2 regions of the Shewanella sp. 38A_GOM-205m genome follow, and region 2 is predicted to be linked to the other one. Evidence: predicted binding sites of a transcription regulator. Region 2 holds the regulator's gene; the other holds the start of a gene.
The links. Region 2 encodes ArgR, which controls arginine synthesis, uptake and breakdown. Its sites were predicted from a motif close to ANTGAATANNTATTCANT; they were not measured.
Positions count from the first base shown of each region.

Region 1 (15,335 bases), on a different contig from region 2:
GCTTCTTTGGCGATATGACAGGGACAGATTTCGTGCTGGGTACCAACGCTCGGGTCGATGATGCTGTCGGGACAGATTGTATCGGCCAAGGGCTCAACAATGCCACTCTGCCCAATGGCCAACCGGCCCACTTCAGACGTCTTTGGGGATATGAGGCCGGGGTGAGTGCCGGCTCACTGAGCTGTGTCAATTCAGCGATGACAGGGACAGATGTAATTCAGATTAAACGACTGGTAGGCCCTCCCGGAGCCACCAGTGGTTTTCGGGTGGCAGCAACGGCCAGCCAGGCGGTGTTTTTTAAAGATACAGATCCCGGCCTTGAAAACCAGAGGGTGTGGGAATACCAACACCATGTCTACTTTATTAAAGACAACAACGGCGTGCCGGTTCTGACCCGTAAATCACTCTCTGCCAGCGGAATGAACGTAGACGAGCCCTTGGTCGAGGGTATCGAAAACATGCGTATTCTCTATGGTTTCGACGAGAACGGTGATGACACGGCCGATAGCTTTATGCCGGTACAGAATGTGACGGATCTGATGTGGGACAACCAGTTGTTCCAGCGAATAGTGGCCTTGAGAATATTTTTATTGGTGCGTTCGCCCAATGCTGACAATAGTTACACCAATAATGCGACTTACTCACTGGGCGACAAAACCGGCGACAGAGCCATCAGTGGTGGTGGCGATAACTTCCGCCGGAAAGTGGTTTCGACCACAGTGGTACTTGAAAACCCTGTGTTGATTAGGAACTAAGCAGATGAAAATAAGACAACAGCGGGGAGTCGTACTATTCTTCGCACTTATCCTCTTGATTATTCTGACCCTGATTGGGGTGGCTCTGGCAGTTAACTCCAGTCAGTCGCTGCGTATGGCCGGCGCCGGTGCCGAGCGGGTGGAAGCCAAGGCCTTGGCCGACGGTGGTTTGCAGGCGGTATTGAATGCCAAGAGCCAAGCAGAATTGGCGACAATGACAGCGATAGATTCAGGCAACAACTATTCGGGTGGCACTCAGGTTTTGACGCCTTTGCCATTGAAGAGTGATGGCACTGTGGATGCCAGGAATGTTTCCTGTCAGCGTAGCAGGGATGCCAGCGGTACAGATCTTATCAAGTGCCGAAGAGTGGAGGTTTCCAGCCAGGTTAGGTACGGCCGGGACAACCTCGGGCAACTGACAGTTATCGAAGGAGTTGAGCAGGAAGTGCTTAACGGGAGCGGATCATGAAACTCAAAAAGTGTTTATGCGGTTTGTTGTTTGTGCTGGTTGGCTCTTCCGGGCAAGTCTCGGCCGATGATACAGACCTTTACTTGATCCCGCCGCCAAATCAGGGACGAGCCAAGGTGCTGATTATTTTTGATAATTCGGCATCCATGGATACCATAGAAACCGGAGTGCCAGGAGGATATGATCCAACCGAAGAGTATCCCCCTGTCGGTTCCTCGAATTCCTATCAAGGAAGGATGATCTACTTTACCGTCGGCTCCGGGATGGATGAAAGTTCATTACCTGTGCCGGACAGCCCTTCGGAATCGCGCCGTTTCAACGATGCTCTCAATGGTTGCGCCGTCGCTAAAACCGCCTTGGATCGCTATGGTCGTTTTACCGGTTATATCCGAGAGTTTGTGTTTTCCGGTAATGCCAAGGGAACCTGGCAGCAGATAAAAGAAAACAGTGGCGCCGAAAAGAACAACCCGGTGGACTGTTGGGAAGATATTGAAGCCGCCAATCCAAGCAATAACGGTATCACAGTAGATGGGGTTACCTATGGTGATGGCTATCCACAGAATAGCGTCAAAGTGGGTAAAAACTATATTCCATACAGCAATGAAGCAAATGCACTCAGCAACGCGCAATCCATGGGCTTTAACCAAGGCGAGCTGGTAACCTTATACACTGACAATTATCTGCGTTGGTACACCCTTTATAAGAATGGCGACTTGGATGATACTCAGGACCTCAGCCGACTGGATATTGCCAAGACGGCTATCGCCGGGGTGATAAGTTCGATGCCGACGGTTGATTTTGGCCTGGCGGTATTCAATATGAACTATCGCAATGAGGGGGATCGGGATGGTGGCCGAATCGTCGCCGGTATTCGTAGCCGCACGGCGCCTGAGAAAGAAACCCTGATCAGTACGGTTGAAAACCTGCCGGCCGAAACTAACACTCCACTTTGTGAAACTTTGTTTGAAGCCTACCGGTACTTTAGCGGCGGCCCGATTACCTTTGGCCACAGTGATAGGAACTATAACAGTGGCTCGATAAAGTATACCGCCAACAGGCCTATGTATGACACGACCATTGAGAATAGCGGTAATTATAAGTCTCCCATGAGTGTCTGTAGTGATATTGCTTATATCATCTATATTACCGATGGGGTGCCAACGCTGGACTCATCTGCCGATGCCGCGATTCAATCCATTACAAGCGCTTCGGGGGTGAACTCCGACGGTAATTACAGCCCATACACCTATGAAGTAGATTATTACGGTAGAGAAAAGAAGAGCTATCTGCCGGCGCTGGCCAGTTACATGTATCGCAACGATATTTTGCCGGCCACGGAGAAATTCCAAAGGGTGGTAACTCACACCATAGGTTTTGCGCTGGATGAGGGATCTGCGGCCGAGCCCTTGCTGGAAGAGACAGCCAAACGAGGAAAGGGCAAATACCATGCTGCCAATAGTGTGGCCGATCTGCAGCAGGCCTTCAGCAATGTGCTTGACAGTATCACGGACGAAGGACAAAGGTTTTCGGCGCCAGGGGTAGCCTTCAGTAATGCTGACCCAACCCGTACTCTTGACTCTGCCTATTATGCCTTGTTCAGCCCATCTCAAGGGCCCAAGTGGGCCGGTAACCTGAAGAAGTTGAAGGTGAACTCTTCTGGCGTACTGATAGATGCCAACGACAGACCGGCTATCTCAAGTTCGGGTGGTATTGCGGACACGGCTTGTAGTCTATGGAGTCACTGCTCTCCGGACCCTGATGGCAACGATGTACAGGAAGGCGGTGCAGCCAGAACCATAGTACCTGACAGCCGTACTCTCTACAGTAACATCAAGGTAGGTGGTGGCCTGGCGACCCTGAGCAAGAATCAGGCTTCCAGCTATGCCGGTGGTGACCTTGCCTTGTTGACTCATATGAACATGAGTGTAGCCGCCGGTACAGAAAGCTCTGAGCTGGAAAAAGCCTTTGAGTGGATCAAGGGCAAAAATGTCGATAAAGATGAAAATGGTGAGTTTACCTCTGACGATTACAACGGGGTTCGCGGCGATATAATGGGTGACCCCATGCACTCGCAACCGCTTGCCATTGACTTTGGTGGCGATGGCAATAGCAATGTGCGCATTTTCGTTGGCACCAACCATGGTATGTTACATGCCTTCAAAGACACGGGTAGCAGTGTTGAAGAGAGTTGGGCCTTTATGCCCTATGAGCTACTCAGTAATGTGCAGGAACTCAGAGATAACAGCTATGCCAATGGTCACAGTGTTTATGGCATAGATGGCTCGCCGGTTTCCTATTTGGAGCGCAACGACTCGGGTGCCATTACCAAGGCTTGGATCTTCTTCGGCATGCGCCGGGGCGGGAGTTCTTACTATGGCTTCGATGTTACCGCCCCGGATTCACCTCGAATGATGTGGCGGATTGACAACAATAGCGCCGGGTTTGCCAATATGGGGCAGACTTGGTCGACACCGGTTGTGACTAAGGTGCCGGGTTCAGATAAACCTGTAGTGATCTTCGGCGGTGGTTACAATCTGGGATATGACGCCAACACAGGCAGCAACTCAGATGGCCGCAATGTGTACTTGGTCGACGCCGAAACCGGGGTACTCAAGCATAGCTTTGGTGTCGATGGTGGCACAGCGTTGACCGGCATAGAACACAGCATTGCCGGTTCAATAGCCACTCTCGACAGCAACAGCGATGGCGCTACAGACAGGTTATATGCCGCAGACCTTGGTGGTAATGTCTGGCGCATGGATATGCCTTCAGAAAACACCTCCAGTTGGAGTGGCTTCAAGTTTGCCTCTGTGGGCGGCGCGCTGGCATCTTCCGATCGCCGCTTCTTCTATGAACCTGTGGTGGCCCAGACGGTATTTACCAATGTCACCCGGGTGACGACGACAGATGCCGACGGTAACACCAGTACTACTACGGCATATCAAAACGTACCTTATGATGCCGTCACGCTCGGCAGTGGTAACAGGGCATCACCACTGGCTACCGATGCCGAAGATATGTTCTTTGTGCTGCAGGATCGCAACGTGGTGACCAAGACTTTTGGCGGCTCAGGTGCGACAGTGCCCAGCCCGATCACTTTGGCCAACCTTTACAATGTGACATCAGCGGCGCCAAGCAGCGACAGTGAGAATATCGACTTTGGTACCAAGCTGGGCTGGTACTATAACTTCTCTGTCATTGGTGAGAAGAGTCTGTCACCTTCGGCCATCATCAAAGGGCGTGTCTACTTCACCTCCTTTGTGCCGGCACAGTCGACACCCGAAACTGAAAATAGCTGTCTCATCTCTTCGACCGGACGCTTGTACAGTTTCGACCTGCATAAAGGCGGGCGTTACAATTATGAGTTTTTGGAAGTGTGTGAGGATTGTATTCCTCAGCCACCCAAGATCATTACCCCACCCAAAGATCCAGATGACCCGGATAATCCGGACAATCCAGATGCTGCCTTGATTATTGGTCGCGGTGAGTGTGATGAAACCGGTGAAAACTGTTCCGGTACAGTGGCACTGGATACAGGACTGAGTACCAACAAGATTTATTATCATGTGAATGAGTAGGATAAGAGATGAAAAAAGCAGCGGGTTTTACCCTGATTGAAGTCATGATCACTGTGGTCATTATCGGCATACTGGCGGCGATCGCTTATCCCTCTTATGTGCAGTACATTGCCAAGAGTACCAGGGCTGAGGCTCATGCAGCCTTGATGCGACTGGCCAATCTGCAGGAGCAGTACTATTTGGACAATCGCACTTACGCCACGGATATGACCAAACTGGGGCTCAATGCCAGCCCCTTTATTACTGAAAATGGTCACTACAGCATAGCGTCAACCGGCACCGGCAGTTTTACCCTGACAGCAACGGCGCAAGGGGTACAGGCCAGTCGTGACAGCAAGTGCAAGACGCTGACCTTGACTGACGCCGGGGTTAAAGGCGGCGCCTCTGCGGAGTGTTGGAAATGATGAAATCAATCAAACATGGCTTGTTGTTCATCTTGCCCGGTATCGTTTTGACTGCCCAAGCCGCCGAGCGGCAAGAGGTGAAGTGTCACTTGATCACCAGCAAGGGAGAGCAAATTGCCTTCTATCGCTGGGATCTGGAAAAGCAGCCGCTATTGATGGCGCGTTTGAGTAGCAAGCCGCTCAAGGATACTCAGGGGAAACGTTACTATATCAAGCAGGCCAGTGAGTGTGTGTTGCTCAATGAGGAGTTCAGCTCTGAAAAGGCCCGTAAGTTGGATGAGGTAACTCTGAGATAGCTTTCACCCAGACCTATGAAGTCTGAGCCTATTGTGGTTAACAGCAATAGGCTCGCAATAGATCCTTCCAGGTCACTATGCCGACAATCTCACCGTTTTCCAGTACCGGCAGTGAACCTATATCTTTCTCCAGCAGTAGTCTGGATGCCTGCGCCAAGCCTAGATGCGGCGCAACGGTCACAGGATTACGGCTCATCACTTGATGCACCCGCTTATTGAGGGTCTCCAGATCTCTGCTGGTGGCCGTTTCGCTGCCAAGATTGGGGCTTAAGGCCCGCAGCAGATCCCGTTCTGACAGGACGCCTTCCAGCTTGCCTTCATCATCCACCACCAGCAGATGATGAAAGCCTGCATGATGAAATATCTCTTTGGCCACACTCAGGCGGTCGTCCATTTCCACTGTAACGACCCGGGTGATCATGATATCGGCGATGCAGAGCTGCATAGGGATCCTCCATAACCTTTTCTTTGTTATATCAGAGCCCTGTCAATAATGCTAACTCGGAGCGTTTTCATCTTGCTGATTGAGTTCTTGCAGATGACAATCGATATAGCGGCTGCGTTTCTTGAACTTGAGTTTGTCCAAGTCCACCAGCACCAAACCATCGATACAGTCGGCAAAGTCGGCATCTACTCCAAAGGCGAGAAAGCGCACCCCATCAGGCTGGCAAAGTTCGCCGTATTGCTTGTAGAGAGTTGGCACAGCGGCGCCCATACTGGCAAGGGTCTGCTTGAGCAGTTTGAATGCGCCTTGGTAATCTGAATCAACATAGAGCTTATCCAGCTCAGCCTGGCGCTCAGGAGGCAGACCAAAAGGCGTGAAAGACTGTGCCAGCTGCGTCTTACAGGGAAACTGCTGCAGGTAGAAGTGCACCAACATCTCCTTGGCCTGTGCCGGCAACTGATTGCTTATGGTCACTGGACCGAAAAGGTAGCGGTAGCCGGGATGACGAGCCAGAAAGGCACCTATGCCGTACCAGAGATAATCGAGACTGCGCTTCCCCCAATATTTAGGTTGCACAAAGCTGCGGCCGAGTTCCAGGCCCTTGGCGAAATAGGGAGCAAATTCTGTTTGATAGTGAAACAGTGACTCACTGTAGAGGTTTTCACCTGCACTGTGCAAGCGGGCGACTTCGGCAAAACGGTAGGCGCCGACTATCTCCAGCTCCTTGGGATCCCAGAGTACCAGGTGCAGATAACTGGAGTCGTATTTGTCTATGTCTCTGCGTTTTCCTGTGCCTTCACCCACGGCGCGAAAAGCCAGCTCCCGAAGCCGACCTATTTCCCGCATCACTGGGCTGCTGCCCTGATGGCGATAGAGGAAGATCTGCTTGTCATCCTGAGTTTGACCAAGTTGTTCGCACTGCAGTAAAGCCTGTTGCAACTCACGACGTTTTTCCGGATGGGCGATGGCGCTCTGGGTGTTGAACAGTGGGCTGCGGTTCTTGCCTATGCGATAGAGGTGGTTCTTCAGCAGACTGACCCGGGTTTTGAGTGGGAAGTCACTGCCGCTGACCGCTTCGGCCGGGATAAGCTCGCCGATACGCACCGGCAGAGTATTACTGGCTTGTTTAAACATCTCCTTGACCAACAGCAGGGTAGCCAAAGGTTTATACAAGATGGAAGCACCGTAAAAGGTCGCCGAGTTCTTGGCATCGACATACATGGGCAGCAGCGGCGCATTGCAGCTGATAGCCATCTTCAGGAAGCCGGTTTGCCACTGGGTATCGCGAATGCCGCTTGGTCTGAGCCTGGAAACCTCACCCGATGGAAAGATGAGCACAGCGCCTTCACTGCGCAGATGCTGATGGATCTTCTCTAGGTGTTGTCTGGGGGTTCCGCCAGTCATATTGCGAACCGGCAGCAGGATATTGTGCAGTGGCGTCAGTGTCATCAGCAGCTCGTTGGCAACCACTTTAATGTCAGGCCTGACTTCGCTGATAAGTTTTATCAGCACCAGAGCATCCAGCGAACCTATTGGGTGATTGGCGAAGATAACGACCCGGCCCTGATGGGGAATGTTTTCCACCTCACTGTCCGGCACCGTATAGCTGACGGCAAAGCTTTCCAGCACTTGTTCAACAAAATCAACGCCCTTGAGAAAACTGAATTGGCCGGCGATATCATTGCACTCCCGCTCATTAAGCAGATAACGCAGTAAGGCCTTGGTTGGCTTGGCGAGCCAAGGCTTGCTGTTGATATTGGGCAGATTGGATTCCACGACTTTATCGACGGTAAACATCATAATGGGGTACCTGATTTAAGCAGCTTGTTGTTCTTGTCCCTGCCAGGCGAAGCGTTTCAGTACTTCGGTCCGGCCCAGTTGTTCATTCCAGCGCTCGAGTTGCAGCTCGCCCTCGAGGGTTTCAGTCAATAGGGTGCAGTTCTCTACCCAGTCACCATCATTGGCATAGATAAAGCCGCTCATTTCCGTGAGCTCCGGCTGGTGAATATGGCCACAGATGATGCCGTCCACCTTCTGCTTGCGGCCATAACGCACCACGGCTTCGCGAAAACTGTTGATGGCTTGTTGAGCCTTGCCGACTCTTTGCTTGATAAAGCCGGCCAAAGACCAATAGGGGTAACCGAGACGGCGGCGAACCTTGTGCAACTGGCGGTTGAGAAACATCAATACATCGTAGAGGTGATCGCCGAGGCGGGCGGTGATGCGGCCGATACAGACTTCGGAGTCAAACTGATCGCCATGCAGCATCAGCAGGGTTTTGCCGCTCAGGGTTTGATGTCTGTACTCTTTGCTGATAATGACATCGGCGAGTTGCAGCTGGTGGTAATCCTTAAACAGCTCGTCATGGTTGCCGGGCAGATACACCAGCTTGATGCCGCTCTGTGCCATTTGCAGCAGTTTTTGCAGCAGTTGGTTGTGACTCTCGGGCCAGAATACCCGGCGTTTGAGGGCCCAGATATCGACTATGTCCCCCACCAGATACAGCACCTTGGGCTGAACGCTGTTTAGGAAATGCAGCAGATATTCGGCCTTGCAGTCAATGCTGCCCAGGTGAATATCCGAGAGCCAGAGGGCGTTGAGCTTGATGACAGACTCGGCTGCGCGGCGGGAGGATGGGTGAAATGTCGATGGTTTGTTGACCAATGACTTGCTGTCTTTCATCGCGGCTCCTGGATAAAACCAGTGAAACGGGTTTGACTGTGAAAGACTCTAAGTCAGTTATTTGACCTTGAAGTGACGTCTTGATGACCTTATTGTGACGCCCCTGAACTTACCTCTATATCATTTGGCAGTATGATGCGGAACTCGCTGCCATGACCCGGTGCGCTGATCAGGCGGATCTCGCCGCCAAGTACTTGAGTCACCAGGTTATAAACTATGTTCATCCCCAGGCCACTGCCGCCTTTACCGCGTTTGGTAGTAAAAAAGGGAACAAAAATATTCTGCTGTACTTCGGTATTCATGCCGCAACCATCATCACGGTAGACAAGCTCTATGCCGTTATCTGTGCGGCTGACATTGAGCGACATCCGTCCCTCGCTTCCTTCTGGAAAGGCGTGTACCAGCGAATTGGTAAACAGGTTACTGATAATTTGGTAAAAGACGCCCGGAGTGGAGTTGAGGGTGATGTCGGCCGGGCATTGATAGCTGTACTTGTGAGGCGAGCGGTGTAGCATGGGGTTGAGCGACAGGAAAATCTCATCCAGATAGTGCCCCAGGTTAAATTCCCGCAGTTCTTCATGGGACTGATCGACGGAGAGCTGTTTGAAGCTGCGGATCAGCTTGGCGGCGCGTTCCAGGTTGGTCAGCATCAGTCGGCTGCAGTCGGCCACTTCACTCTGGTACTGTTCGAAATCCTGCTGATCGACATCCTCGGCGTAAAAGCGCTTGTTGAAGGCTTTAACATTCTCCGCCAGATGCGAAGCCGCGGTGACACAGATACCTATGGGAGTGTTGACTTCATGGGTGATGCTGGCAACCAGACCACCAAGTGTGGCCATTTTCTCCTTATCCAGCAGTTCAGACTGCGCCAGTCGTAACTCTTCCAGGGTGTGGTTCAGTTCATCATTGCTCTGTTGCAGCGCTTCAGTGCGCTGTTTAACCCTCTGCTCCAACTCCTGATTGAAACGACGCAGTGCCGATTCGGTTTCTTTCAGTTTCTGAATATCCTTGATGGTTCCTGTAATCCTTAAAGGGCGCCCCTCTTGATCCCTGGCCATGACCCGGCCACGGTTGAGTACCCAAAGCCAGCTGTCGTCCTGGGTCTTGCCGCGATAGCTGAGTTCAAATTCTTGCCGGCCTTTATGGAGGCAGGCATCAATCTCGGGCCAGATGAGCGGCAAGTCTTCGGGATGGACACAGCGCTCCAGCGTATCTTTCAGGTGGGTTTCGGGCTCGGGATACCAGAGAAATGCGTTATTGCGATTGGCCTCCTGTGCCTGCAAATCCCAATCCCAAAACTCATCGCCACTGCCGATAAGTGCCAGTTGCAGCTTTTGCTCGCTGCTCGCCACCTGTTGCAGCAGTTTTCGTTGCTCAATAAACTTCTGCCACCTGTTATAGGCAAAGCCAAATATCAGGCTCAGCAACAATAAGCTGTAAATAGTATAAGCCCAGGGGCTTTGCCAGGGCCTGGGGGTTATGCTCAGCTGCAAGCTCTGCGCCGGGCTGGTATTGCCGTCAATATCCACGGCTCTGACCATAAAGCGATAGTCACCGGGTTTGAGCGCCGGGAAGAAGGCGGTTCTGGCCCCCCGGGTATTGAGCCACTCCTGCTGCATGCCTTCGAGTTTGTATTGATACTCAAGATGTCTGGCGTGATGCAGGTTCGGGCTGTGGAATTTGAGACTCAGCGGCAAGGCATCAACCCCTAGAACCAGTTTCTGTCGGCTCCAGGGTTTTGGTGCGTGCTCTTGTGTTTGCCCCAGGGCCTGCAGTTCATCTATGATCGGCTGCGCCGGAGGTTTCCTCGCGGGTAAAGCGGGGGGCTGAATATGGTTGAGACCTTTTACACCGCCGAGAAACAAGCTACCGTCCCGATCGAGAAACCCGGCGCCAAAGTTGAACTCGTTGGCTTGCAAGCCATCTTCATAAGCAAAATTCCGGCTTGTGCCTGTTGCGGGATCCAGCCATGACAGGCCGCTGGCGCTGCCAATCCAGAGTTTGTTGTCGGCATCATGTTGCATCAGGTAGGCGACATCGCCTATCAGGCCGTGTTGGCGGTCAAACATTTGATACTGCCCGCTATCCGGGGTGAATGAGAATACGCCGTCGCTGGATGCTATCCATAACTGTCCATCCGGATGTTGGTAGATGGAAAACAGGTGCTTGCTGGGTAGAGGGACTTCAGTATCCGTGGACCAATGAGATACACTGCCATCCGGCTTGAGCCTGAATAGGCCTTCACCGTAACTGGTGATCCAGATATTGCCGCCGTCATCCTCCAGTACCGAAGTGGTTTCTGTTTTGGGCAGCGGCGTGGCATCCGGCGCGGCAAAGCCTTTTTCGATACCAAGATAACGGCTGACTCCGGCTTCTTTGGTTGCTATCCAGGCAATGCCACTTTGATCAAAGGTTAAACTGTAGAGGGTGTTGGCCGGCAGTGAGCCCGGTTCATTGGCCTGATGGCGATAGTGCAGATAGCTGTCGCGATCGGCATTGAAGATCAGTAAGCCTTCGCCCCGGGTGCCAATCCACAGCCGGCCCTGACTGTCTTCTTTGATAAAGCCGATAAAGGCCTTATCCAGCAGTTGGCTTGCCAGCGGCGAGGATTTGAAGCCTTGAATTTTGCCCGAGTCAAACTCCAGTGCCTGATAAAGGCCGCTGGCGGTGCCGACCCAGAGTTGCCCCAGATGATCGCGAAAAATTGCTCTGACATCGCCATTACCCAGGTTGTGGTTCTCGAAACTGTTGGGGAGCAGTTTTCCCATGGCTTCCTGATTGAGATCCAGCTTACCGAGACCGGCTCCCTTGGTCGCTATCCAAAGTTGGTTGCTGTCATCCAGATGCAGTGTCTGGATGGTCTTGCCATCGCTGTTTGGTTGCCAAAGAAGCTCCCGGGTTTGAGGTGTAAATCGCAGCAGACCGCGTTTATCCACCGCCAACCAGAGCCGTTGCTGTGGATCCAAAACCATATGCTGAATGCCGGCATCGCCAAGTTGGTTGATGGAGTAAGGCACAGCCTCGGTTCCCAAAGACCAGTGCCAGAGCGTTCCTTTGCTTGCGAGCCATAAACTGCCGTCTTTGGCCTGTATCAGAGACTCTACCTGAGCAGACTGCGGCAATATTGTCATCTGTTGCCAGGACTTGCTGTCCTCCAGCTGCCAGAGCGAGTCTCCTGCAAGATACAAGTCGCCGGAAGGCGTTGCATAAAACCTCAGTTGTGAAACGGTATTTGTCTGAAGCTGCTGGCTATCCAGGCGTTGGCGGCGTTTGGGGTCGTAGCGCCAAACCTTGGCATCATCCATCAGTAGCCAGAGCATGCCTTGCTTGTCTTCTGCCAGCTCGCGGATCCCGGTCAGCGGCAGATCGGCTTCGGCACCCAATATTTCAAAGCGGCCATTGTCCGGATGATAAAGATTCAGGCCATCGCTCAAGGTCAGCAGCCACAACTCCTTCTGGCTTGAAAACAGTAGCCTTTCAATGTGATTGCCGCTCGGGCCGTAGGGAGCGTCCTGCTTACTGTAGATTCTGAAATGTTCGCCATCGAAACGGTTGAGTCCGGCTTGTGTGGCTATCCACAGGTGACCACGATCGTCTGTGGCGAGGTCATTGACAGTGTTCATCGACAAGCCGTCTTCGGCCTGAAATTGCTCAAGGACGGGGCGATAGCCCAATGACGGCGTCAGGCTATCGAGACACCAAAGTGCCGTAAAAAGGAGCAGCAACGCAAAAATTTTCACCGAAAAGCCTCAAAAACGAACTTTTTTCAGTGTAGATGCTGGTGGCTGAAATGCGAATTTTGTGAGCACATTCTAGTGCTTAGAAATAAAAAACGGCCGCATGTAGCGGCCGTTGTGGAGAAGTTCTGCTAAATTGCCCTTAGAACAGCAGATGTGCCATCCCGGCAATCACAGGCAGAGTCACCAGGGTTCGCAGCAGGAAGATGGCAAACAACTCCCAAATTTTCACCGGTATCTTGCTGCCGATAAGCAAAGCACCTACTTCACTCATGTAGATCAATTGAGTGACAGACAGCGCCGCAATCACAAAGCGTGTCATGTCGGATTCTATGCTGGTGGCCAGAATCGAGGGGATAAACATATCGGCAAACCCGACGACTATAGTCTTGGAGGCTTGGGTAGCTTCGGGGATCTGCATCAGTTCCAACAATGGAATAAAAGGCTTACCAAGATAGTTAAATACCGGGGTGTATTCGGCGATGACCAGAGCTATGGTCCCCAATGCCATTACGACAGGGAGCACACCGAAGATCATATCGATGACATTTTTCACCCCTTCGGAGAGCACCTTGAATACGCCACCTGTGTGGGACGCCTTGGTGAGCGCCAGATCCAGCCCCCAGGACAGAGAGTTATGACCTTCTGGCAGCGACTCATCATCTTTCTGTCTGGGGCTGCCATCAACATAAACATCCTTCTTGCGCGACAGCGGCGGCAACTTGGGCACTATTATGGCGGCAACAATGCCGGCCAGACAGACTGTCAGGTAGAAGGGTACAAACATTGCCTGCAGCTTCACTTGGGTGAGTACCACAAGGGTAAAAGTGATGGAGACTGCCGAGAAGGTGGTGCCGATAACCGCCGCTTCACGCTGGGTATAGAAGCGGTTCTCATACTGTTTACTGGTCAGCAAAATACCAACGCTACCATCCCCGAGCCAGGAGGCCATACAGTCGATGGCGCTGCGTCCCGGTAGGTTGAACACCGGCCGCATCAACTTGGTCAGTAAGGTTCCGAAGAGTTCCAGCAGGCCAAAGTTGAGCAACAAAGGCAGGAACATACCGGCAAAAAAGAATACACAGAACAGCAGTGGCAACAGGCCATTCATCACCAAGGCGCCGGTGGAATCGGCTATGAGCATCTCAGGGCCGATCTGGAAGAAGGTCAAACAGATAAATATGGCGCCCAAAACCCTGACCAAGAGCCAGGCAGGGCTGATATTCAACAGGGAATTGAGAAACTTGCTGCGGCGGATAAAACCGGGGCGCAGGAGTTTCACCAATACACTGGCCGTGGCGGTAAATACCACTATGGTGCAAATTATGCTGGTCAAATAATCATTGAGCAAATTCTTGAGTTCACCGGCCAACACTGCCACAGGAATGGTCAGTTCGTTGTTATAGCTGATAGGCGTCATAAAGAGTAAGACGCCGAGCAGAGATGGCACCAGAAAGGTGAGTATGGTTGTTATGTTGCGGGGTTGTTTTTCGTCTGCCACGGTTATTACACCCTGAATCTACACTAATTGGATGAGTAACAAAGCTACTCGCCAGGGGCAATATTGGCTCTGAATGCATTTTCATTCAACCGGCCCCCGAATTTAAGGGGGCAAGATTACCCCCTTAGCGCGGCTATGTAAATTCATTCGCTGTCAGTTCTGTCTCTTTGATCACAACAGCATAGTTATTTCCTGTCCTTGCTTAATTATTATTTAAGCAGCTCCTTATGAAAAATCCTTCAAAAAGAAATGGTTAAATATTTGTTATTCAGACTGAACCTGGGCTTTGGTATCAGCCGAAAGTCTGTCTCAGGTTCAGCGACCTGTCGGCACTGGCCTTTAACTGCAATACGGCTTGCTCAACCTGACACAGGGCACTGACATTGTCATTGGTGGCGCCGTGAATCGTCTGTATGCCGCCTGCTATCTCTTGCACTACTTGCCCTTGCTGGGTTGCCGCCACGGCGTTTTGTCTGGCGAGATCGTGTATTTCAGCCATCCCCTGGTTAACTGTGTTGATGGACTCCACAGCCGACAATGCTTCGGTGGCGCACTCCTGTGCCTGTTGTCTACTGGCTTCCATCTCATTGGCCCACTGGGTCAGCATGCTGAACATGGCCTCTATGCTGGCAGATATACTCTTGGTGGACTGCTGGGTGCGGCCGGATAAGGCTCTGACCTCATCGGCGACCACGGCAAAGCCGCGTCCCTGTTCGCCGGCTCTGGCTGCTTCTATGGCTGCATTGAGAGCCAGCAGGTTGGTTTGGTCGGCAATGGCGTCGATTTCCGACATGGCGTTGGCAACTTGCTGTGCTTCATCGTTCAGGCGTTTGGCATTGGAAGCCGCCCTGGCAACATCATCGGCCAGGTGGAGAATATGTTCACTGTTCTGATGCATCACATCCCGGCTTTGACGACAGAGGCCATAAGCCTCATCTATACGGCCTGAGGTTGCCTGGGTGTTGTCGGCCACCTCACTGATAGTGGCATGCAGCTCTTCGATGGCACTGGCTATCTGCTGCATCTGTTGTTGTTCCAGATCCATGCCGACTCTGGCCTGCTCTGTGGCCACCACCAACTGAGCGGCAATATCATTGGTTTTAAGCGCTTGATCCTGAGTCCGGCCCAAAACGCCCTGAAGCATGGCGGCCTTACGCTGCAACTGAAATTCGAGCACGGATGACGTATCGTGTCCGGCATAGATGAAGCGACTGACAGAATCGTACTCTTGCTTGAGTGCCATCAATCGTGCCGGAATACGAAAGGCTTCGTCATAGAAGATAGCCAGATTGAGCGCCATCAACATGGCTCCGGCCAACACTACGCCCCAGCCCCAGATATAGCCGCTAAGCAGTAAGCCAGAGCCGGCCATCAGTGCCGAAAGCAAGCGTTTTTGCGTCAGCGTCAGCGGATCTTTGACCCTTTTGCCCTGATTCAGGCGACTGTATACCTTGATGGCCCGTTTAAT
Region 1 is NZ_JADP01000005.1:167,257-182,591, forward strand. It holds gene N512_RS0106690 (PilW family protein) at 1-755, shown strand, start outside; gene N512_RS0106695 (PilX N-terminal domain-containing pilus assembly protein) at 766-1,224, shown strand; gene N512_RS0106700 (pilus assembly protein) at 1,221-4,802, shown strand; gene N512_RS0106705 (type IV pilin protein) at 4,811-5,206, shown strand; gene N512_RS0106710 (TapY2 family type IVa secretion system protein) at 5,203-5,502, shown strand; gene N512_RS0106715 (CBS domain-containing protein) at 5,540-5,947, opposite strand; gene N512_RS22400 (GNAT family N-acyltransferase) at 5,999-7,747, opposite strand; gene N512_RS22405 (UDP-2,3-diacylglucosamine diphosphatase) at 7,763-8,629, opposite strand; gene N512_RS0106730 (two-component regulator propeller domain-containing protein) at 8,719-12,369, opposite strand; gene N512_RS0106735 (YjiH family protein) at 12,509-13,786, opposite strand; gene N512_RS0106740 (methyl-accepting chemotaxis protein) at 14,160-15,335, opposite strand, start outside.
Region 1: a site for ArgR is predicted at 13,940-13,957, ahead of N512_RS0106735 (YjiH family protein). Genes of this name have one in related genera too.

Region 2 (15,335 bases):
ACATCCCAGCGCAAACATGTTACCTCTGGCAGAGGCGATGAAGTCTGCGCCAAGAGCCAGTGCCCAGGCGACTCTGGAAGGGGTGATCAGCTTGCCCGAGGCAATCACTTTAATCCTCTGCTTCAATCCATGGCGGCGAAGATGATCCACCAGCAATGGCAGACTCTCTTTCAGCGGCAGGCCAACGTAATCCATCAGAGTTTGCGGCGCCGCGCCTGTGCCGCCATCGGCGCTGTCGAGGGTGAAGAAGTCGGGAGCCGATTCATGGCCGCGTTGGTTAATCTCTTCCAGAAAATCTTCCAACCAGTGGATATCACCCAAGACTGCCTTGATCCCTGTGGGTTTGCCTGTCACTTGCCTGACTCTGGCTATCATGTCGAGAATGTCGCCGACATGGTGAAATTCAATATGACCATTGGGACTGATGGAGTCCTGTCCGACAGGGATGCCGCGAATGGTGGCTATCTCTTCGGTTACTTTCACCCCGGGAAGAATTCCGCCTTTGCCTGGCTTGGCTCCCTGACTGAGTTTGATTTCGAACATTTTCACCTGAGAGTGAGCGGCCACTTCCCTGAGCTTGTCATCATCCAGGTGGCCTTCGGCATTGCGAACACCATATTTGGCGGTACCTATCTGAAACACCAGATCGCAATTTCCCTTGAGGTGGTGGGCGCTGAGGCCGCCTTCCCCTGTGTTGAGCCAGCATCCTGCCTGAGCCGCACCATGGGAAAGGGCGGTAACAGCCGGGCGGGAGAGGGCGCCAAAGCTCATGGCGGAAATATGGCAAATGGCGCTGGTGGCAAAGGGATGTTCACAGTCCGGGCCAATAACCACAGGCGTTGGTGGCACAACGTCTTGATCCAGCGTTGGGAAGGCCGTATTCATAAACATGATACTGCCGTTGGCTTCCAGTGGCCTGGTGGAGCCGAAGGCTATGGTGCGATCAACATTTTTCGCCGCCCGATATACCCAACTACGCTCGGCGCGATTAAAGGGGAGTTCTTCCCGATCGAGGGCAAAAAAGTACTGGCGGAAGAATTCGCCCATTTTCTCGAAGAAATATCTGAATCGGCCTACAACAGGGTAGTTATGCCGCACCGCCTGCTTGGTTTGCATCACATCGGCGATATACATGTAAGTGATCACCAAAAGCCCTAAGCCGACGACTATCAGAAATAGGCCGGAAAACAGTTCCAGCCCCCACATAAACCAGTTTTGCTCGCGCATCTTCTATCCTTATTGACTGCCAAAGTGGGTGGTTACCAGGCCTGTGGGCCCCTGTTCTCCCAAGGTGAGAATAAACAGTTGGTCGTATTGCTGCTCATTCAGGCTAACCAGGGGGCCACCCAGAGCCTTAATGATGGCCGGAACTGTATTGCTGTGGCCGGCGATCAGCACATTGCCTTGGCTGGCTTTAACCGCATCAGCTATGGCATTGATGTGAGCCTCCAAGCCGGCTTTGGCTGGAAACACTTCTATCCTGAGTTGTTTGGCTGTTGCAATCGGCGCCAGGGTTTCCTGAGTACGGCGAAACTCACTCGACATCAGCCTTTGCAGTTGGGTGTCCCGTAATGCCTCGGCCAGAGCCTCGGCTCGCGCCTTACCGGCGGCTGTCAGCCCGGGATCGGTTCCCTGGGCTTTTTCCGCGTGCCTAACCAGAAATATGGTTTGATTGGTGTCAGCGGCAAGGGATGGCAAGCTAAAAAACACAGAAAGACAAAGCAGTAGGAAAATTCTTACCATTTTTATTTCCTATCAAATACTTAAATAGCATGCGGGATCATAGCTCAGACTATCGGTCTGGGTAAACAATCGCTAAACTAATTACTGAGCTGGTCGATAATTAACCTGAGATACGCTTTTCATACGAGGAAACCAAGATGGAAATCCGCAATCATGGCGCTCAGGTATCTGAGGTGGCCAAGGACAAGACCCAACAACTGGACGGGAATCATGGCAAGGCGGTATCTGAAGTCGCCAGCAGCAAGAGCGCCCGCCATGTCAGCCAGCAGTTGATGAATAACGCTATTCTGGCGGCGCAGGAGGAGGTAAGCCTCAATAGCGGCAACGAACCCATGAGTCTCTTATATCGCGCCGCGATTGAGGCCATCAATGAAGAACTGGCACCTTACATGGGGGAAAATGCCCTGCAGCAGGTGCAGGATCAGCAGATAGATACTTCTCCCGAGGCCACGGCCGACAGAATTGTCGGTTTTGCCACTCAGTTCTTCAGTGTCTACCAGCAGCAAAATTCCAGCATGGATTTTGACAGTCAGCTGTCCGGTTTTATGGACGTTATAGGCGGCGCCATAGATCAGGGCTTTAAAGAGGCGACGGATATTCTCTCCGGGCTCAAGGTGCTGGAAGGCGATATCAAGGCCGGGGTAGATGAAACTTACTCCCTGGTACAGCAAGGGTTGCAGGCATTCAGAGACAGCTTTAGCACAGAGCAGGAATAATTGAGCTCACGCGAAACCTTACCTGCAGATAACACCCCTCACTATGAGGGGTTTTTGTTGGCTGAATATGGAGTTATGCTGCAATAATCGTCTTGTGTTACCTAAGGAGAAGCTATGTGGACTGAAGGTCGGGTCATTGAGCGTATCGATTGGAACAGCAAGTTATTCAGCCTGAGGATAGCCGCCGAGATAGCGCCGTTTATTGCCGGCCAGTTTATCAAACTCAGTCAGGTGCGGGATGATAAACGTATCGCCCGGGCCTATTCTCTGGTGAATGCCCCTGGGGCCGACTATCTTGAAATACTGGCGGTGGCGGTAGATCAAGGCCAGTTGTCGCCAGACCTGCAATCTTTGCAGCCGGGTGACAGTATTAGTGTGACAGACAAAGCCACCGGCTTTATGACCCTGGATGAGATCCCCAAAGGGGAATTACAGGGGCGCCACCTGTGGTTTTTGGCAACAGGTACTGCTGTGGGGCCGTTTCTTTCCATGCTGGATACTCAGGAGCCTTGGCAACGGTTTGATAAAGTGGTTCTGGTTTACGGGGTAAGAGAAGTGCAGGATCTCGCCTATCTCGATAAGATCCGCGGCTATCAACAGACCTATCACGAGCAATTTGTGTTTGTGCCCAGTGTCACTCGTGAAGACTTTGACGGTGCGCTGCGTTGTCGCATCCCGGATGGGTTGCAAAGCGGTGAGATAGAGGCCAAGGCCGGGCTGAGCATAAGTGCAAAGGACTCGCAATTGATGCTTTGTGGTAATCCCGGAATGATCCAGGGGGCTACGGCGGCACTTATCGATAAAGGCTTGGCCAAAAACCTGCGCCGGGCCCCCGGACAGATAACAGTCGAAAAATACTGGTAACAGGAGAGTCTGGATGCAGCTCTATTACTCTACAGCTTCGCCTTATGCCCGCGTGGTCAGGGTCATTGCCCGCGAGCTGGGTTTGGCGCTGGATGAAAAGCTGGTCAATCCCTTCGATAACAGTGACGAGTTACTGTCAGTTAACCCCTTGGGGAAAATTCCCTGTCTGCTTTTGGACGATGGCGCCGCAATGTTCGACAGCGAAGTCATTGTCCGCTTTCTGGACGACAAATTCGGCCAGGATCGTTTCTTTGGGCCATCCAGAAACTGGGCCTATGAGTGTCAGTTCTCACTGCTCAAAGGCGCGCTGGATAGCGCCGTTGGCTTAAGGCAGGAACAGATGCGTGAAGAGGAGGGGGTTCGTTCTCCTTTCTGGAGCGGCCGTTTCGAGCAGGCCCTGCTCAGAGCCTTGATGGAGGTGGAGCGTCAGGGAATCATCGCGAGCGGTCCACTCGATGCCAGGCAGGTGCTGCTATTGGTGCTACTCGAATACCTTGATTTTCGTCATCCGGATCTCGATTGGCGTAAAGTAGTGCCTGCCCTGGCACACTGGCAGGAATCGGCGTCACTCAGGCAGAGTTTCCGAGATACTCGTCCTGGATGATTTCTCGGTAATTTGCGGTTTGGCCAAGTCCGAGTAACGCCTGCCCTTGGGGTTGTCCCTGCGGTTGGTTTCACCGAAGGCACCGTAGAGATCATGGCTCATGCCATAATCCAGCCGTCGGTCGCTGAAGGGAACCCTTCTATCTTCATGATGTTGATACTTGCAGTCGCATTGGCTGCAATCACACTCAGGCAAGGGAAGCCTGGGCGCCTCCTTCGACAAAAAACGCTTGCCTTCAAGCACTCTTATCGCCTGGCAGGCAGTTGGTGTCAACATTATGGAGACACAGTGATACTGCTTTTCCTGCGGCGTAACAGGTTTGGCCAGCCGTCGCTTTCCTGGCCTTAATCTGTGGCGGAACAGAAACAATATCAGTAGCAAAGACACCACAGCCAGCAAGATTTCCAACATATCCAAGGCGTTTTCCCCCTCGCCATGCATGGGTTTTAAGGTTCAGTTTAGTTTAGTTTGCGACAATTCGGCCGATTCCAATCGCTTTGCTCCCAGCCGCTGCCATTCTGTCTATTTCATTTGTATTCCCCTTGCCAGAATTTTTGCACTAGGCTGAAAACAAAGTGGATTAGAAATAGTTCTCATTAAATTACTCATCCCAATATGGAGTGCCGAAGAATATGAGCTACAAAACAGGTCTGATACTTTGCAGTGCGTTGGCCGCATCCAGCGTGACGCTGCCGGTGGCCGCCGCCGGTGAGGTGACGGTTTATTCCTATCGTCAGGAGTTTTTGGTCAAGCCCATTCTGGATGACTTCAGTCAGGCTACCGGGGTGAAGGTTAATTTTGTGTTTGCCAAAGATGGCATCGCCGATAGATTGGCCCGTGAAGGACGCTTATCACCGGCGGATCTGGTGCTGACGTCTGACTTTTCCCGTTTGCAGGAATTGGTGGACAAGCAGTTGGTCAAACAGGTGGAAAGCGACACGCTCAAGCAGAATATTCCGGCCCAATACCGGGATCCAGAAGGAAACTGGTACGCCCTAACCATGAGAGTGCGTAATCTCTATTCCAGCAATGAGCGCCTCGGGCCGCTGGCGATCAACTATGAAGACCTGGCCGATGCCCGCTACAAGGGCAAGGTTTGTATGCGTAGTGGCAAGCATCCCTACAACATAGCGCTGGTGGCCTCCATGATAGCCCACCACGGTGAAGCCGATGCCAAGAGTTGGCTTCAGGGACTGAAGAGTAACTTGGCCCGTAAGCCTCAGGGTAACGACAGGGCGCAGGTGCAGGCGGTGAAAGAAGGCTTGTGTGATATCGCCATCGGTAACAGCTATTACTATGGCAAGATGCTGCAAGACCCCAAACAGCGGCCATGGGCTGAAGCGGCGGTAATCAACTTCCCGAACCAGGAAAATCGCGGTGCCCATATCAATGTCTCGGGTATGGCGCTGGCCAAGCATGCACCTAACTCGGCCGATGCCCTCAAGTTGATGGAGTATCTGTCTTCGGATGCCGCCCAACAGAGTTATGCCGAGGTCAATATGGAATATCCGGTCAAGGTCGATGTGCCTGTCTCAGAACTGGTGGCATCCTGGGGTGACTTCAAAGCCGATGACTTGCCTGTCTACAAATTGGCAGAGCACCATCAGGCGGCGCTGAGACTGCTCGATGAGGTTAAGTTTGATCTCTGAGCTTGAAGGCGTTTTTGCAAAGGTTGTAGGGGAATAGCGGTGATCCTGACCTTCTCCAAGGGCTGGTCGTGGGCGGGGTTTACCGTCTGCGGCCTTATGGTGGCGCCTTTGCTGGCGCTGGTCATGCAGGCGTTCGAACCGGGTGAAACCCGCTTTGGGCAGATGTTTGCCACTGTGTTGCCGTCATACATAGCCAATACCTTCTGGCTGATGTTGGGGGTGAGTGTCGGCAGTCTGCTTTTGGCGGTGCCGGCTGCCTGGCTGGTGGCGCGCTGTGAGTTTCGGGGCCGGCGCCTGTTCCAGTGGGCTCTGTTGTTGCCGCTGGCCATGCCGGCCTATATTGTCGCTTATGTGTATACCGATTTACTGGATTATGCCGGGCCTGTGCAGCGGTTTTTACGCGCAAGTTTTGGTTGGCAATCGGTAACCGACTACTGGTTTCCCGATATTCGAACTCTGGGCGGCGCCACTGTGATGTTGTCGCTGGTACTCTTCCCCTACGTTTACCTCTTGGGGCGCACCGCTTTTCTGGAGCAATCCTTAAGTTTGCAGCATGCAGCCAAGGTGATGGGCTGCTCGCCATGGCAGAGTTTCTGGCGTTTGTCGCTGCCAATGGCGCGCCCGGCGCTGGCGGCCGGTGTCGCCCTGGTGGCCATGGAAACCATGGCTGACTTGGCGACGGTCAATTATTTTGCGGTATCCACTCTGACCACGGCTGTTTACGACACCTGGCGAGCCTATGGTGACTTGGCGGCCGCGGCTAAAATTTCGCTATTGATGTTGCTTGGTGTCTTTACTCTGTTTGCGCTGGAGCGTATGGCGAGGCGCAAACAGCAATTGTTTCAAAAGCAGCTGTTGCTGGAGGCGCCAGAGCCTTACCGGCTCAAAGGTTGGCGTGAGTGGTTGGCGCTCGGCTACTGCTCGCTGTTGCTGCTACTGGCTTTTGTTTTGCCATTTGTCATTCTCGGCAGTTACGCCTTGGATTACTGGCAACAGAGCTGGAACAGCGACTTTTGGCAGTACAGCCTCAACAGCCTAACGGTTGCCGCCATCAGCAGTGTATTGTGTTTGCTTTTGGCTATCCTCTTGATGTTCATTCGCCGCCTGAGCCCGCGAAAGTGGGACATGTTGCCATCCCGTCTGGTCAGTACCGGCTACGCTCTGCCGGGCACAGTGCTGGCGATTGCCGTGCTTATTCCGTTGACCTGGCTCGATTTCAGAATCGATGATCTCTACGCTCTGTTCGAGCGCCAAGGTCCGGGGCTGCTGTTCACCGGCAGTATCGCCGCCCTGGTGCTGGCGTTTTGTATTCGCTTTGCCGCCATCGCCATCGGCAGCATAGAGAGCAGTTATAAACGGCTGTCGCCTTCTCTTGACATGGCGGCCATCAGCCTGGGCAAGACACCGGGTAAAGTGCTGGCATTAATCCATCTGCCACTGCTGCGCAGCGGTATTTTTGCCGCTCTGCTGCTGGTATTTATCGAGGCGATGAAAGAGTTGCCGGCTGCCTTACTGCTAAGCCCTGTCGGGTTTCACAACCTGGCCACCCAAGTGTTCCAATACGTCTCCGATGAGCAGTTGGAGCAGGGGGCGCTGGCGGCTATTGTCATTGTGTTGGTGGGGCTGGTGCCCTTGATTTACCTCAACCGTTCGCTGGAGCAAAACAACTGATGTCGACCCTGAGTGTCAAGCAACTCCACAGCCATTATGGCGCCTTGCAGGTGCTCAAAGGGCTGAGTATTACCTTGCAAGCCGGTGAAATTGCCGCCCTGCTCGGACCCAGTGGTTGTGGTAAAACGACTCTGCTCAGAGCCATTGCCGGACTGCAGCCGGTCTCCGCCGGTGAAATTCATATCAGCGGCCGTGCAGTAACCACGGATAAGCTGCAGGTTCCGGGAGAGGAGCGTGGCGTGGGGATGATCTTTCAGGACTATGCCCTGTTTCCCCACTTGACGGTCGCGCAGAATATCCTCTTTGGTGTCAAGGGATTGAATAAGGCACAGCGCCTGAGCCGGCTCGAGGAGATGCTGGATCTGGTCAAGCTCCCGGGGCTTGCTGAACGTTATCCCCACGAGTTGTCCGGTGGTCAACAGCAGAGGGTGTCGATTGCCAGGGCGCTTGCCTATGAACCTGAACTGCTGTTGTTGGATGAACCCTTCTCCAACATAGATGCCCAGGTACGCGGCGAGCTGATGCTGGAGATTCGCGCGATCCTCAAGAGCCGTAACGTCAGCGCCGTATTTGTGACCCACAGTAAGGATGAGGCCTTTGTTTTTGCCGATACCCTGGCGCTGTTTGAAGATGGAAAAATAGTGCAGCAAGGCAGTGCTGAAACTCTCTATGCCAACCCGGTCAATCGCTATGTGGCGGACTTTCTCGGCAGTGGTAATTATCTTAAGGCCCAGGTCAGCTGCGAACACTGTGTCGATACTCAAATCGGCCGCCTTAAGAGCTCTTTGCCCCATGGTTTGCCACTGAACTGGCAGGGCGAGTTGTTGCTGCGGCCACAGCAGTTGGAGTTACGACCCGACGAACAGGGGCTGGCTGTGGTTACCGAGCGGCGTTTTCTGGGCAATGTTTGCCACTATGATGTGCAGCAAGAGGGAGTCATACTCGAGGTTCGTAGTCATCAGGTACAGTTTTCTCCAGGGCAGAGAGTCAGGCTGTCGGCACTGGAACATCCGCTGGTGTTGTTCGGTAATGGCTGTTAATAACAATTGTTTCATAAGTTTGCTGTGGGTGATAATTTGTTTGTCTCTGTGTTATACCAAGCAATCGGTTTGATTGAACTCATCATAGGTATTCACTGAACCCCGGACTCGCCCTTGCGCCGCTCCGGGATGAGAGCGGAGGCGAGATGCATAACCACAGCAATAATAAAATGCAGGACGCACAAGGGATACGGAATATCAGCAACAGCTCATGTCGTCAGCTGTTACTCGGCGTCATCGGGAGTTTGGCTGTTTTCTGCAGCACAGGAAGCATGGCGATGGACAGAATCACGGGCGCGGCCTTTGCGAGCCGCTCTGAAGTCTATGCGGTCAATGGTATGGCGGCAACCAGCCAACCACTGGCGACTCAGGTGGCGGTCGATATTCTCAAACAAGGAGGCAGTGCCGTGGATGCCGCGATTGCCGCCAATGCCATGCTGGGGTTGGTGGAGCCTACTGGCTCTGGCATAGGCGGCGATCTTTTTGCCATTGTCTGGAGCGCCAAAGAGCAGCGGCTCTATGGGCTTAATGCGTCTGGCCGAAGTCCGGTTTCTCTGACGTTGGAGATGCTCAAGGCCAAAGGGCTTGAGCATCTGCCGCCTTATGGGCCTTTGCCCGTATCCGTGCCCGGTGCCGTGGATGGCTGGTATGAACTGCATGACAAGTTCGGCAAATTGCCTATGAAGGATAACCTGGCGCCGGCTATTCATTATGCCCGTGAAGGATTTCCGGTTTCCGAGCTCATCGCCTTCTATCTGGCTCGCAGCGGTGAAAAGCTGGCCAAATACCCGGGGTTTAAAGAAACCTATATGCCAGGCGGCCGCATGCCGGCCGTCGGTGAATTGTTTCGAAACCCGGCTTTGGCAAACAGCTATGAAAAAATTGCCAAGGGGGGCCGGGACGTCTTTTACAAAGGAGAGATAGCCCGCAGTATTGCCGCCTATATGCAACAACAGGGCGGTTATCTTTCCTATGAAGATCTCGCTTCTCACAAGAGTGAGTGGGTTGAGCCTGTATCGGTTAATTATCGGGGCTATGATATCTGGGAGCTGCCGCCCAACGGCCAGGGAATAGCGGCACTGCAGATCCTTAAAACCCTGGAGCCATTTAATCTCAAGGCCATGGGGCTGGACAGCGCCGAATATGTGCATCATTTCGTGGAAGCAAAAAAGCTGGCATTTGCCGACCGAGCCAAGTTCTACGCCGACATGGACTTTGCCGAAGTGCCGGTAGCGTCACTTATCTCCAAAGAATACAACTATGCCAGAGCCAAGCTTATCGATGCTGATAAAGCCTCTGCCAGTGTTGAGCCGGGTAATCCCAATCTTTTACACGGTGATACCATCTATCTCACTACCGCCGATAAAGAAGGCAATATGGTGTCCCTCATCCAGAGCAATTATCGAGGTATGGGCTCAGGCATGACGCCTCCGGATTTGGGATTTGTGCTGCAGGACAGGGGTCAGCTGTTTGATCTCACTCCCGGGCGTGCCAACTCTTATGCACCGGGTAAGAGACCGTTTCATACCATAATTCCGGCCTTTGTCACCAAAGATGGCAAGCCCTGGCTCAGCTTTGGTGTCATGGGGGGAGCCACCCAACCCCAGATGCACGCTCAGATCATGATTAATCTGATTGATTTTGGCCTCAACCTGCAGGAGGCGGGCGATGCTCCGAGAATACTGCATACAGGTTCCAGCCAACCGACCGGCGAGCAAATGACAGATGGCGGTTATATCAGTCTCGAGTCGGGCTTTTCCATGGAAACCCGCCGTGAGCTGATGAAAAAGGGACATACTTTGAGTGATTCTCTCGGGGCTTTTGGTGGTTATCAGGCCATAGGTATCAATGTTGAAAGCGGCGTTTATCGGGGAGCGTCCGAGTCCCGTAAAGACGGGCAGGCATCAGGTTATTGAAAGCAATCGGCAAAAACGTGCGTGAGCTAATTCAAATTAATGCTCAAGTTGCGGATAATAAGGCCGAAGATGAATTAATCTGAAAGGGTAGATTGCAAATGGATACACAGGTTATGCCACGGGAACAACTGGGAATCTGCGCTGAGGGAAATCTGCACAGCGTTTATCTGATGTTCAATGCCAACGAAGGCGGGGAGTCACAACTGCGTCCTTGCTTGGCCAATGTCGCCCAGTATTTGTATGAGCTGGCAGATCAGTATGCCGACAGTGCCTTTAACGCCTTTGTGGCGATTGGTGCCAACTTTTGGGATCACCTCTATCCGGGAAGCAGACCGGCTGAACTCAGGCCATTTCCTGCTATGGAGTCGGGTAACCGGGATGCGCCGGCAATAGAGTTCGATATTTTTATTCACCTGCGTTGTGATCGCCTAGATATTCTTCATCTGGTGGCCAATGAGGTCAACGAAATGCTGGAAGGGTTGGCTGAACTGGAAGAGGAGGAGCGCGGGTTCCGCTTTATGGACAGCCGCGATCTGACCGGTTTTGTCGATGGCACAGAAAACCCCAAGGGCAGAGGCCGTCAAGCTGTGGCCCTGGTAGGTGATGAAGACGATGCATTTCGCGGCGGTAGCTACATTCATGTACAGAAATATGTCCACAATTTGAGTAAGTGGCACAGACTGCCGCAGAAAAAGCAGGAAGACATCATAGGCCGCACCAAGCAGGACAACATAGAGTACGCCTCGGAAGACAAACCGCTGACGGCACATATCAAGCGGGTAAATCTCAAGTATGACAATGGTGAGTCGATGGAGATCCTGCGTCAGAGCATGCCCTATGGTTCTGTAAAACAGCAGGGTTTGATGTTTATCTCCACCTGTAAGACACCTAACCATTTCGAAAAGATGCTTCACAGTATGGTTTTCGGTGACGGAGAAGGACACCATGATCACCTGATGCACTTTACTCAGGCGGTAACTGGTTCCTCTTTCTTTGCCCCATCTCTGGATTTCATGATCCAGTTTGATGATTAATAGCGCGATAACGAAAAAAACGCCCCTCAATGAGGGCGTTTTTTTATGGCATTTTCAACTCAGTCTGTGTAATTGAACAGCGACTTCACTGTTTCCAGGGTTTCATCAATGGTCTTGATGCTGGAAGGGCAGATAAAGATAGTATCATCACCGGCGATAGTGCCCAGAATACCTTCTGGCTTGCCGATGGAGTCCAACAGCCTGGCAATTAACTGCGCCGCGCCCGGGCTGGTACGCACCACTATCATGGCTTGGTTATGATCCACATCCAATACCAGATTCTTCAGCGGGCTGCCGGCAGTAGGTACCCCTAGTTCAGCCGGTAAGCAGTAGACCATCTCCTGCTTGGCGTTACGGGTGCGCACGGCACCGAACTTGCTCAGCATGCGCGAGACTTTGGACTGGTTAATATTGGCAAAGCCTTCGGCTTGCAGTGCATTGACTATTTCACTCTGGGAGCCGAAGCGCTCCTCTTTAAGCAGAGCCTTGAAGGTTCTGATTAGCTCATCCTGATTTTTGCTTGCTTGCATCATCTTCTTCTGTCGTTATTCAGAAAATCCCGGCCATTCTGCATATCAAACGGATAAGTGTCAACAAATACCCAAGATGTATGCATAAAAATGCAATGCAGGTCATTTGGTGGGTAAAAGAAGCCTCAGTGGGCAGTAGAAAACGCTGAAGTTAATTCAGCTTTTGATGAAACAGAGTCATATGACTAAGGGATAATTGCTATTTTTGTGACGATCCTTTAATGTTGCGCCATCACAGAATTAGATCTATGTCACACATAATTCCGAGAATTGACGGAGATAACTATGAAAGTTGCTGTACTTGGTGCTGCTGGTGGTATCGGCCAGGCTCTTGCCCTTCTGTTGAAAACCCAATTGCCTGCCGGCTCTCAGCTGTCACTCTATGATATCGCCCCCGTAACGCCTGGGGTTGCCGTGGATCTGAGCCATATCCCGACAGCAGTTGAAGTTAAAGGTTTTGCCGGTGAAGACCCTACGCCTGCACTGGAAGGTGCCGATGTGGTGCTGATTTCTGCCGGTGTTGCCCGTAAGCCGGGCATGGATCGTTCTGATCTGTTCAATATCAATGCCGGTATCGTCCGTAACCTGATTGAAAAAGTGGCCGCGACTTGTCCCAAGGCGCTGATCGGTATCATCACTAACCCAGTGAACACCACTGTGGCCATTGCTGCTGAAGTACTGAAAAAAGCCGGTGTTTACGACAAGAACCGCCTGTTCGGTGTGACGACTCTCGATGTCATCCGCTCTGAAACCTTTATCGCCGAAGCCAAAGGGCTGAACGTCGCCGATGTTAAAGTCAATGTGATTGGCGGCCACAGCGGTGTGACCATTCTGCCTCTGTTGTCTCAGGTTGAAGGTGTCAGCTTCTCTGATGAAGAAGTTGCTGCCCTGACCAAGCGTATTCAAAACGCCGGCACTGAAGTGGTTGAAGCCAAAGCCGGTGGCGGCAGCGCAACTCTGTCCATGGGCCAGGCCGCTTTCCGTTTCGGTCTGTCGCTGATCCGCGGTCTGCAGGGGGAAGCCAATGTGATCGAGTGCGCCTATGTTGATGGTGGCAGTGAGCACGCTGAATTTTTTGCCCAGCCAGTGGTACTCGGCAAGAATGGTATCGAAAAGGTTCTGCCGTATGGAGAGCTGAGTGCGTTTGAAACCAATGCCCGTGATGCCATGCTGGATACCTTGAAGGCGGATATCAAACTGGGTGTAGACTTCGCTAAGTAAGTCAACTTCAGTGAATAAAAAGGAGCGCCGCGGCGCTCCTTTTTGCTACTTGAGCTTATTCTTCTCTGGCCTTGCTGGCTAGTTTCTTTGGCAAAACAGCCGAATTCTTTCCTGCTGCTCCTTTATCTGCGCCTGCCGTTCTTCTTCTGTCATCTTAATCATTTCACCGGAGGCCTCATCTTTACGTTGCAGTCTGGTGTGGGTATTGAGTACATCCAATTGGAATTTGGCCTTATCACAAATAGCCTGAGCCTGGGCCGCATCTTTCTCCTTGATCAATTTGGCCTGTTTCTCAGACTCAGTTTCCTGCACAACGTCATCTTTTCGCTGCGGTGCGACCGTGCCAATTCTGGCGGGTTGCAGATTTTGGCTGTCCAGTTCGGTGGCTTGTTGTTGTGGCGGCGGCTCTTGGCTGTAGTGGGTAACGCCATTTTCATCGACCCAAGTATAGATGGGCGTTGCCGAGGCAGCGTTGGCTCCGAGTAATGCCAGCAGAGCCATAAATAGGCTGATCCTTATCATTGTCTGTTTCCGTTTCTGCAGGGTGAGCTTGTCTGAGCAAGTGTGTTATCTTTGCCGCTATAGACCTTTATTACACCATCAGGTTAAGTGTATGCAAAATTTATCCAAGCCAACAATAAAAACCCGTGGCATCTATCTGTTACCCAATCTGATGACAACGGCAGGATTGTTCTCGGGCTTCTATGCTGTTATCGCTTCCATGAATGGGCACTTTGAGGCATCGGCTATTGCTGTATTTGTTGCCATGTTATTCGATGGACTGGATGGTCGTCTGGCGCGTTTGACCAACACTCAGAGTGCCTTTGGTGCCGAGTACGACTCGATGGCAGATATGGTGTCCTTCGGTATGGCTCCGGCCTTGATAGCCTATAACTGGGGGCTTTCTGAATTGGGCAAAATAGGTTGGCTGGCGGCCTTTGTCTATTGCGCCGGTGCTGCCTTGCGTCTGGCGCGCTTCAATACCCAAGTAGGAGTGGCCGATAAACGTTTCTTCCAAGGTCTTGCCAGTCCGGCCGCAGCGGCTCTTATTGCCGGCAGTGTCTGGCTGGGGCAGGGCTACGGCGTCTCAGGGCATGATATAGGTATATTGGTGGCCCTGGTTACGGCCGTTGCCGGTCTGTTGATGGTGAGTAATTTCCGCTATCACTCCTTTAAAGAAGTCGATTGGCGTGGCAAGGTGAACTTCCTGGTGATCTTGCTGGTAGTGGCCGTATTTGTGGTGATCTCGGTCGAGCCTGCATTAATTCTCTGTCTGCTATTTTATCTCTATGCTCTCTCAGGGCCTGTGGTTACCATTCGCAGTGTTAGAAAACTCAAGGTGTCTCATGTCGTTGGTGATGACGATGAGGCAGATGACTGTGATGGCAAAGCATCAAGTGCAGAGAACTCTTCCATTTCCCATGCTCGAGATAACAAAGATAGCGATAACAAAGAGAGCGCCGAAGAAAAAGAAGATACGGGAGATAAAGCGAGCCAAGACAAGCTCAAGTCATGAATCTCTCTTGAAAGTGAAAACTTTGGGCTGCCACTCAAAAGGCTTTTACTCTGCAAAGCGGCAAAATATGTGCTAAACCTAGATCCCACCTTGAGTGAAATAGTCTTGTGAAGACTCGTTTCACTCGGGCAACGGAACCCAACTTGCTAACTGTTCGACTCAAGGACGTAAGTTCGGGCATAGGTTTGGCATAGCTTCGAGCAGAGATGCAGAGGATTGATATCACTTTGACGAGCAACTCTGGTTAGTGAGCAAGTCAGCTTGCATAGCCATCTCAGTCGGTTCAAGTTACTCATCAAGATAAAAAGGGACTTTAGGGTAATATCTATGTTGCTCAAAGGTTGGTTTTGCCCTGTTGATGCCTAAATAGTGTTCGCTTGGTGTGGTTTTGCAAAAATCCCCCTTGCACAAAAGTTTTGGCTCCCTATAATGCGCTCCCACTGACACGGCACAGCGGCAACGCAAAAGACGTGACAGGGTCGAAGAAAAACGGCTCTTGAGCCCTTTCAACGACAGGCGAAAAAAGATGGTAATTACCTCTTGACGCCGCAGCAGGAAAGCGTAGAATACGCAGCCCTGACCCGATGGCCACAGCGCCTAAGGGATTGCTCTTTAACAAGATAAACAAGCAAATCTGTGTGGACACTCACAGGCATTGAGAAATCGACAAAACGATTTAACTCGATGAAGAGTGTTCATACGAACAGAATTCATTGAGCAGAACCTTCGGGTTCAACCAAAACTTTAATTGAAGAGTTTGATCATGGCTCAGATTGAACGCTGGCGGCAGGCCTAACACATGCAAGTCGAGCGGTAACATTTCAAAAGCTT
Region 2 is NZ_JADP01000008.1:32-15,366, reverse strand. It holds gene N512_RS0109210 (FMN-binding glutamate synthase family protein) at 1-1,227, opposite strand, end outside; gene N512_RS22680 (phosphoglycerate mutase family protein) at 1,237-1,743, opposite strand; gene N512_RS0109200 (DUF5610 domain-containing protein) at 1,881-2,459, shown strand; gene N512_RS0109195 (ferredoxin--NADP reductase) at 2,574-3,323, shown strand; gene N512_RS0109190 (glutathione S-transferase N-terminal domain-containing protein) at 3,337-3,927, shown strand; gene N512_RS0109185 (hypothetical protein) at 3,889-4,344, opposite strand; gene N512_RS0109180 (Fe(3+) ABC transporter substrate-binding protein) at 4,560-5,576, shown strand; gene N512_RS0109175 (ABC transporter permease) at 5,616-7,247, shown strand; gene N512_RS0109170 (ABC transporter ATP-binding protein) at 7,244-8,287, shown strand; gene ggt (gamma-glutamyltransferase) at 8,560-10,203, shown strand; gene N512_RS0109155 (Dyp-type peroxidase) at 10,302-11,237, shown strand; gene argR (transcriptional regulator ArgR) at 11,297-11,767, opposite strand; gene mdh (malate dehydrogenase) at 12,053-12,988, shown strand; gene N512_RS0109140 (DUF4124 domain-containing protein) at 13,067-13,510, opposite strand; gene pssA (CDP-diacylglycerol--serine O-phosphatidyltransferase) at 13,602-14,504, shown strand; partial or broken rRNA gene N512_RS0109130 (16S ribosomal RNA) at 15,250-15,335, shown strand, end outside.